2 regions of the Serratia sp. Ae19-1 genome follow, and region 2 is predicted to be linked to the other one. Evidence: riboswitches for the same ligand, from Rfam matches in the RefSeq annotation. Region 2 holds a riboswitch; the other holds the start of a gene.
What was found. Region 2 has a riboswitch for fluoride ahead of AAIE04_RS14385 (DHHA2 domain-containing protein). Riboswitches for the same ligand answer to the same signal wherever they lie in the genome.
Positions count from the first base shown of each region.

Region 1 (4,417 bases), on a different contig from region 2:
GCTGCCAGCGTCAGCCCGCTCTTCAACACCCGGCGCTCACCCCAACGAGAACTGAGGCGGCTGGCCAGCTGCGCCGCAATGATCAGCCCGACGCCGTTAATGGCGAAGCACAGGCTGAACATCTGCGGGCTGAGGCCGTAGATCTGCTGCAAGACGAAAGGCGAGGCGCCGATATAGGCGAACATGCCGGCCATCACGAAGCCCTGCGTCAGGCACAGCCCCATGAAATAGCGCTGGGTCAACAGACTGCCCAGCGACATCAGCATCGCCAGGATGCCGCCCTGGCTGCGGCGCTCGACCGGCAGGGATTCGCGTAGCTTCAGCGCCGACAGGCTGAACAGCAGCACCGCGATGGCCGCCAGCACGCCGAAGATGCCGCGCCAGTTCATCACCTGCAGCATGACGCCGCCCAGCACCGGCGCGACGATCGGCGCCAGGCCGTTGACCAGCATCAGCAAGGCGAAGAAGCGGGTCAGCTCATGCCCGGCATACAGATCGCGGGCGATGGCGCGGGAAATCACCGCCCCACCGGCGCCGGCGATGCCCTGCAGCAGACGGGCGATCAGCAACTGGTCGATGGTGGGCGCCAGCGCACACCACAGCGAAGCGCCCAGCAGCAGGATCAGCGACAGCAGCAGCGGGCGCATGCGGCCCAGTTTGTCGCTGTAAGGGCCGAAAATCAGCTGGCCGACGCCCAGACCGAGCAGCCCGGTGGTCAGACTGAGCTGCGCGGCGGCGGTGGAGGTATTCAGCTCGCCTGCCATCTCCGGCAGGGCGGGCAGGTAGAGATCGGTGCACAGCGGCCCCAGCGCGGCCAACAGGCCAAGCACGACGGCGTACACCAGACGTTGTCTGGCTAAGTGTTTGGTCATGAGAGATTAGGATTTCCTGAACAGATGAGAAATGGCCTGCTGATACAGATCGCGCAGCAGGGACGCATCGGCTTTTTGCGTGGTAAGGATCCGGTAACCGGTGCCTTCGCTCATGACGGCGATAAACTCCACCCGCGCGGCGATCTCTTCCGCGCTGAAATGGGGATACAGCCGCTGCAGGTTGTGGCACACGTGGCGAAACAGCCGCGCTTCAGCGTCGCTGAGCATTTTGGCCACCACCGGATTGCGCGTGGCCTCGGCGGTCACTTCCAGCATCAGCATGTGGTCGGTTTCGCTCTCGCCCGGTTGCTGGAACAGCGTGCGCGCCGCCAGCACGCCGGCGATCAGATTGATGTGATCGCCAAGGTTTTCCAAGCGCTGCATCTTGTTGGCGATGATGCGGTTGACGATCTCCTCGATAATCGCGTCTTTATTGGCGAAATAGCGATAGATTTGGCCGACGCTGAGCTGTGAGCCCTGGGCGATTTCCGCCATGCTGGCGGCGTGGAAACCGTGGCGGCGGAAGCTGATTTTCGCCGCTTCGACGATCTGATCGCGGCGCGCCTGCACCTTGGCCTGTTTAGTGTCGTTGGGGGAGAGCATCTGCCCGATCCTTTGCTACGCGTGAGCCGGGTTCACATTTTTGGGTGTGAACGTTCATTCTCAATTGTAGTGCAACCGACGGGAAGGGTGCAAGATGAACGCGTGCTGCGGGAAAAGGCGTTTAAGCGAACAGGTAAGATTTGATAAAGGCGGCGACGATCAGCAGGCACAGCGCAACGGCGATCGCTTCGGCGGCGGTTTTCGGCAGGCTAAACATAGCGGTTTCTCATCCAGTCAGGGGTACTGGATGAGATTATGCGCATGCAAGATTAAGGAAACATTAAGGACTTAGCGCCCGTTGACCCACATGACCAGCATGAAAGCCAGCAGCGTCATCGCCAGCGAACCGGCCAGATTGAGCAGCATATTGGCCAATGCCCAGCCGAAGCGGCCATCCTGCATCAGGTACACCACCTCCAGCGAAAAGGTAGAGAAGGTGGTCAAGCCGCCGCAAAACCCGGTGGTGATCAGCAATTTCCAGGTGGGATCAAGGTGCGTCATGCGGGTGAAAATCGCCATCGCCAGGCCGATGATAAAACCGCCGACCAGATTGACCATCAGCGTACCGAGCGGAATGTGGGCGTTCAACGGATTCATTTTCATGCTTACCGCCCAGCGCAGTACGCTGCCGACGCCGCCGCCGATAAATACGGCCAGTAAAGAGCTCAACATGGGGCAACTACCTTTCAATCAGAGAAATTCACGGGACTCGGAAAGGGACAGGCGTAACGCTACTCGCCTCTCTCCGAGAGGTTACGTAGACATCATCAGCCTGTGAAGGCGGTTAGGGAGGAATGTCATCTCCAGCGTGCCGCACGGCCTTTTTTGCCGTACCCGTTGGATGTTACACCTAAAGCCGCCTATTTTGTAGTATCGACACTCTGCGAGGTAAAACGGATGGAAATCAGAACGGCGCGTCTGAGCGACCGACATGCTATCGCCGAATTAATGACGGCGCTGGATTATCCCGGCACCGAGGCGTTTCTGACGCAGCGAATGCAGCAACTGTTGGCGCATCCGGATGAGGCGCTGCTGGTGGCGGTGGAGGAGGAGCAAGTGCTGGGCGTGTTGTCGCTGCATTTTCTGCCTCAGCTGGCGTTGGCCGGCGATATTGCCCGCATCAGCTATTTTTGCGTCGACGATCGGGCGCGCGGCACGGGCGTAGGGCGGTTGCTGTTGGCGGAGGGCGAGGCGCTGGCGCACCGTCGCGGCTGCGATCGGTTGGAAGTTCATTGCCACAGCCGCCGCGAGCGGGCCCATGCGTTTTATCGGCGCGAAGGCTTTGTCGAAGCGCCAAAGTATTTTGCCAAGCTATTAAGTCAGTAAGCTAGCCACCCGTCGGCGTCGCCGTTTCCAGCCGGTTGCGGCCGTTTTGCTTCGCCCGGTAGAGCGCGCCGTCGGCGGCTTTCAGCCAGTCCAGATAACCGCCCAACTCAGGGTGGTAGTTGGCGATGCCTGCGCTGATCTGCAGCCGTAGCTGCGGCGCCTCTTTGAAGCTGACGGCGTCCAGCCGTTGCTGAATGCGCTGCAGGACGGTTGTCGCCTGTTCGGCGTTGGTGTTCGGCAGTACCGCGCCAAATTCGTCCCCGCCGTAACGCCCGACGATATCCACGTTGCGTAAGCCGATCAGCAGCTCTTCCGCCAGCGCCGCCAGGGCTTCGTCCCCCAGCGCATGGCCGAAGGTGTCGTTGATGGTTTTGAAGCGATCGATGTCCATCAGAATCAGCGTGGCGCTGTCCTGATAGCGGCGGCAGCTGTCAAACTGGCGATGCAGCAGATGCTCCCAGTGGCGGCGATTGTACAAACCGGTCAGCCCATCGCGGGTGCTGATGCGCTGCAGCTCCTGTTTCTTTTCCGCCAGCCGCTTGGCGGTGCGGTAGGTCACCAATCCAAGCAGCGTCGGATACAGATAGATCATTGGCAGGCACAGATAGATTTGCAGCGGGGTGCTTTGCGGGTGAAACGGGAAACCGAGCAGCGCGCCGGCGATCGCCGCGGCGGCCAGCTGAATCATCAATCCTTTCACAAACAGCGTTTTGCCGGCCGAGGCGATGTTGTTCATGCTCATCATCGACAGGATGACAATCGCAGGCAGCGCATTGAACGCCATCATCGCCGCCCAGACGCCGCCGAAGGCGGAGTCGATCAACAGGTTACGAATTTCGGCTTTGAACGGATCTTTGGCGCGGCAGGCCAGGCGGTAGGCGAGATGCGGCCAGAGAAAGCCGTGAAAGGCCAGCAAGAGCCAGACTGCCGTTGGCGGAGCCAGCGGGTAGAGCGCGGCGCAGACGCAGATAAAGCCAAGTCCCAAACCGGCCACGCGGGGCAGATAGGTGCGTTTGGCGAAGCTGAGGCCGGATTTTCGGGCATCGAAAATGGGTGGGGCAATATACATCCGGCATCTCCCTGATGAGTATCACAGCAGCGTATCATGCGGGTGATAAACTAAGAATAGTCTGGTATTCACGCCGTGAAGCCGTGTGGCATTCCTGCGATGGATCTCACTCTGTTACATGTTGCGGTTGTGCGAGCCGGGGGAAAGTCGCTAAATATTCGCAGGCAAGGTCAGTTTTTCTCGCTGTTCACGCAGCGCTCTATGATAAGAAGGTGAGTATGGAAGGTATCAGCATTACCAAACTTCTGGTGATTGCGGTGTTGGTGATTTTACTGTTTGGCACCAGCAAACTGCGCACGCTCGGCGCCGATCTTGGCGCGGCGCTGAAAGGCTTTAAAAAAGCCGTGGGCGACGACAGCACGCCACCGCCGGCCGCCGGCAACAACGCCGCCGAGAGCCAATCCGCTCAGCAGAGCGTCGAAAAGAAAGACGTTTAATCCCGTCTGATGGCGCACAATAAAAAAACGGATGCCTTGCGGACATCCGTTTTTTGGCGTTTCCGCCGTCTTTAGCGTAACAAACTATTACGCGTTATTTCACTTCCATC
Region 1 covers NZ_JBCHWD010000001.1:303,052-307,468, forward strand. Annotated here, with positions in the region: gene AAIE04_RS01480 (multidrug effflux MFS transporter) at 1-872, opposite strand, end outside; gene AAIE04_RS01485 (TetR/AcrR family transcriptional regulator) at 879-1,475, opposite strand; gene crcB (fluoride efflux transporter CrcB) at 1,764-2,147, opposite strand; fluoride riboswitch at 2,227-2,289, opposite strand; gene AAIE04_RS01495 (GNAT family N-acetyltransferase) at 2,373-2,801, shown strand; gene AAIE04_RS01500 (diguanylate cyclase) at 2,803-3,870, opposite strand; gene tatA (Sec-independent protein translocase subunit TatA) at 4,089-4,307, shown strand; gene lipA (lipoyl synthase) at 4,402-4,417, opposite strand, start outside.
Region 1: it holds a riboswitch for fluoride, as region 2 does, so the genes downstream of both, crcB (fluoride efflux transporter CrcB) here and AAIE04_RS14385 (DHHA2 domain-containing protein) in region 2, are expected to answer to the same signal.

Region 2 (4,417 bases):
GAACGTCTTCAGGATCAGATCGCCGAAGTCATGGCCATGGCTGTCATTGAGGGCTTTAAAACCATCGAGATCGATGAATATCAGCGCCATCTGCCGCTGTTCGCAACAGGCCTGCAATGTGCCGGACAACCGACGCAGGAAGGCACGGCGGTTAGTCAACCCGGTCAGCATGTCGTGTGTGGCATCGTACTCCAGCCGTTGCTGCAGGCGTTTCAACTCGGTAATGTCCATGGAAAGAATGTAAAATCCCTGAGCGTCACACGGCACCAGCGTGGTGTGGATCATCAACAGGCCCTGTTGGGTCTGAAGCTCATTTTCGAAGCTCACCATTTCCCCCGCCAACGCTCTGTCTATCATCGGTTTCGCTATCTGATAAACGTTCTCCCCCATAAAATCGCGCACCGTCATCCCCCTGAGGCGACTCTCTTCCAGGCCAAACCAGGTTTTATAGGCGCTGTTGGCAAACAGGTAGCGTTCATTAGCGTCGATTTGGCTGATTAAGGCCGGCATGTTGTCAGTGATGGCGCGCAGGCGTTCCTTCTCCGTGCTGAGCTGGTATTCGGCAAGCACCCGAGTCTCAATCTCCTCGTTGAGCTTCTTGACCACGACGTTAAGCTCGCGCGTGCGAATTTCAACGCGTTGTTCCAGCTCGTGCTGTAGCGCAAACAGATCGGCCTCTGCCGCCTTGCGCTCGCTGATATCGACGATAACCGAGATGAAATGATCCGGTTTACCGTTCGGCAGCCGGTTTAACGCCACCGTCAGCTGCACCCAGACGATCGAACCATCGGCGCGAAAATAGCGTTTCTCCAGCGAATAGGTACTGATCTCGTTTCTCAGCAGCTGCTGCAGTTTTTCCAAGTCGGTATTGAGATCGAGCGGATAGGTAATGTCCTGAAAGGTGCGATCCATCAGTTCGCGCTCGGAATAGTGCAGCATTTCGCAGATGCGCGGATTGACCCGCAGCCAGTATCCCTGCAGCGAGACCAGCGCCATCCCCACCGCCGCCTGGGCGAAGGTCTGTTCGAACAAGGCTTCCGAGCGCTGCAAGTTTGACTTCAGGTTTTCGGTATAGACGTGGCGTTCAATGCTCTGCAGGTACTCCTCGACCACGGCGGCGAAATCGTGCAGGTCGGCCACCTGTTCCTGGGAAAACGGCTGCGGCTGGCTGTCGATAATGCACAGGGTACCGAGCGGCAAACCGTCGAGCGACAACAGCGGCTGCCCAACGTAAAAGCCGATTCGCGGCCCGCCGATCACCAGCGGGTTATCGAAAAATCGCGGATCGTTGGCGGTGTCGGGCACCACCAGCGCTTCACGTTGCAAGATGGCATGGCCGCAAAACGAGATATTGCGCGGCGTTTCCCGGGCATCCAGACCGTAGCGCGATAGAAACCATTGGCGATCCCGGTCGATCAGTGACACCAGCGCAATGGTGACGCCGAAATATTTCGCCGCCAGCCGTGTAATACGATCCAGTTTTTCCACCGAGTTCGAATCCAGCACGTTCAGCGAATTCAATACCGACAGGCGTTCGGCTTCGTTTTCGGGGAAGCAGGGTTCGAGCATGTTGTCTCCCATTGTGTCTCAGACAGTTCCGGCGCATTCGGCCGGCGTGAGTCAGTTCAGCGTATCCGCCGGTTAAGCGGTAAATATCCTTGTCCATCATGGACTCACTCAGTATCAATCCGATTGCGCATTCTCGCCAGCTTTGCCGGGCGTTGCGTTTGCCGCCGCGCTGCGCTACAGTCATTCGCAAGGTGATGGTGTTCCACCTTTCCCAACCGCCGGTTCGCTCGAACCGGATGATGACGCCTGATATACAACTTCGCTTTATTTTTTAGGCAGGTATGTCAGGAGTCGCTATGGATCAAATGTCATGTTTTACCCGTCTTCCCTCCCAGCCCGATGCCGTCGAGCGCGAGAGGCCCCTGTACGTTTTCGGCCATAAAAATCCCGACAGCGACAGCATCTGCAGCGCGCTGGTGGTCGCCGACTGGCTCAATCATCTCGGTAAGCCGGCCGTGGCTTTCCGCCTCGGCGAGCTGACGCCGGAAACTCGCTACATCCTGGCCGCCGCCGGCGTGCAAGCCCCCCCGCTGCTGCAAGACGATCTCCGCGATCGTCAAGTCTGGCTGGTCGATTTTACCGACGCCGAGCAAGGCCCGGCCTCATTGCCGCACAGCGACGTGGTCGGCGTTATCGATCATCACCGGCTGGGCACGTTGATCACCCGCAACCCGCCCGATGTCTGGATCCGCGCCGTCGGCTGCTGCGCCACCGTCATTCTGCAAATCCTGACGGTGGAAAGGCCGATGCCGCTTTCCGCCGCCCAGGCCACGCTGCTGCTGGGCGCTATCCTGAGCGATACCGTCGCGCTCAGCGCCCCGACCACCACCGAGCTGGATCGGTTGGCCGCCGAACGGTTAAGCGCAATTGCTCACGTCGACTATGATGCCTTCACCGCCGGCCTGATCGCCGCCAAGACCGACCTTTCGGGGCAATCCGCGCCGCAGTTGCTGCACCGTGACGCCAAGCATTACCGCATCCAGAGCGTCTCGCTGCTGCTGTCGCAGATCGAAGTGCGGGCAATGAGCGACATCGAGCCGCTGCTGCCCGCGCTGCAACAGGCGCTTGAACACGCGAAGCAGGAGGCCGGGCTGGAGATGGCCGCGCTGCTGGTTACCGACATCACGCTTGGCCGCTCCACCCTTTACTTTTCGTCGAACCGGGTGCTCGACGCCCGTCAGGTATCGCTGCCCGGCATGACGAGCCGGAAAAAAGAGGTTTTACCGTGGTTAACCCGCCAGATTGCTAACGCAGGGAGATAAGTCATGCCACTCTACCAACACGCTTTACTGCTGGTGCAGAACGAACGCGACGGCCGGCTGTTGTTGCGCCATGCCGAACGCCTCAATCAACAGATGAATACGCGCATTACCGTGGCGCACATCAGCGCCGACTACGCCGAACTGGATTACCTGAGCGATTCACTGACCAAAGATCGTCAGTCCAGCGAGGTGATCGCCGCCAAAGCCATGCTCAGCCGTCTGGTGGAGGACAGCGCAGTCCCGCTGGAGGTGCGATCGATCGTCAGCATCCATCGCTTCAAAGACGTCGAGGCTCTGATTGCACGTGAAGGCGTCGATCTGCTGCTGCTTGGCCACCAGAACCGTCCGTTTGGCGTCTATGCCTCCTTCGGCTTCGAGTTCATTAACCACTTGTCCATCGACGTGCTGATAAAACACGTTCCCACTCCCTAGAAACGAGGTGACTCCCCATGAGCTATGAGATTGAAAGCGTAACCGCCAGAGAGATCCTGGATTCGCGCGGCAACCCGACCGTCGAAGTCGAAATGAGCGCGGCAGGCGCCGTGGCACGGGCCTCGGTGCCTTCCGGGGCCAGCACCGGTTCGCGCGAAGCGGTGGAACATCGCGACGGCGATCCGCGCCGTTTCGGCGGCAAAGGCGTGCTGGAAGCGGTGCAAAGCGTCAAAACGGCGATCAATGAGGCGCTACGCGGGGTGGATGTGCGCCAACAACAGGAGATAGACCGCCGGCTGATCGCGCTGGACGGCAGCGAGAACAAAAGCCGCCTGGGCGCTAACGCCCTGCTCGGCGTTTCTCTGGCCGCCGCCCGCCTGGCGGCGCAGTTGTCGCAGCTGCCGCTGTATCGTTATCTGGGCGGCATCGGCGCCAACCTGCTGCCGGTACCCTGCATGAATATCATCAACGGCGGCGTGCATGCCCGCTGGCAAGGGGCGGATTTTCAGGAGTTTATGATAGCCCCCTTGGGCGCGCCGTCGCTGCGCGAGGCCGTGCGCTGGGGCAGCGAAGTCTATCAGACACTGCGCCAAATTCTATTGGACAAAGGCCTGTCGGTCGGCGTCGGTGACGAAGGCGGTTTCGCGCCGGCGGTCGCCTCTAACCGGCAACCGTTGGAGCTGATCGTGCAGGCGATAGAAAAAGCCGGTTACCGGCCGGGAGAAGATATCGCCATTTGCATGGATCCGGCCTCGAGTGAATTCTACGCCAACGGCAAATACCGTCTGCGCAGCGAGAACCTTGAGCTGGACGCCGCCCAAATGACGGCCTATTACCAACGGTTGGTGCAGGACTTCCCCATCGTGCTGATTGAAGACGGCTTGGCCGAGGACGATTGGGCCGGCTGGCGTCTGCTCAGCGACGCCCTGGGCGATCAGGTGGAGCTGGTCGGCGACGATCTGTTCGTCACCAACGTCAAATACATCCAGCGCGGGATTGATGAACGCCTGGCCAACGCGGCGCTGATCAAGCTGAACCAGATTGGCACGCTGAGCGAAACCTTCGCCGCCGTGCAGCTTTGCCAGGCGAACGGCTGGGGCACCTTTATCTCGCACCGCAGCGGCGAAACCGTCGACAGCTTTATCGCCGATATG
Region 2 covers NZ_JBCHWD010000004.1:362,675-367,091, forward strand. Annotated here, with positions in the region: gene AAIE04_RS14380 (PAS domain S-box protein) at 1-1,569, opposite strand, end outside; fluoride riboswitch at 1,751-1,825, shown strand; gene AAIE04_RS14385 (DHHA2 domain-containing protein) at 1,866-2,831, shown strand; gene AAIE04_RS14390 (adenine nucleotide alpha hydrolase family protein) at 2,835-3,263, shown strand; gene eno (phosphopyruvate hydratase) at 3,281-4,417, shown strand, end outside.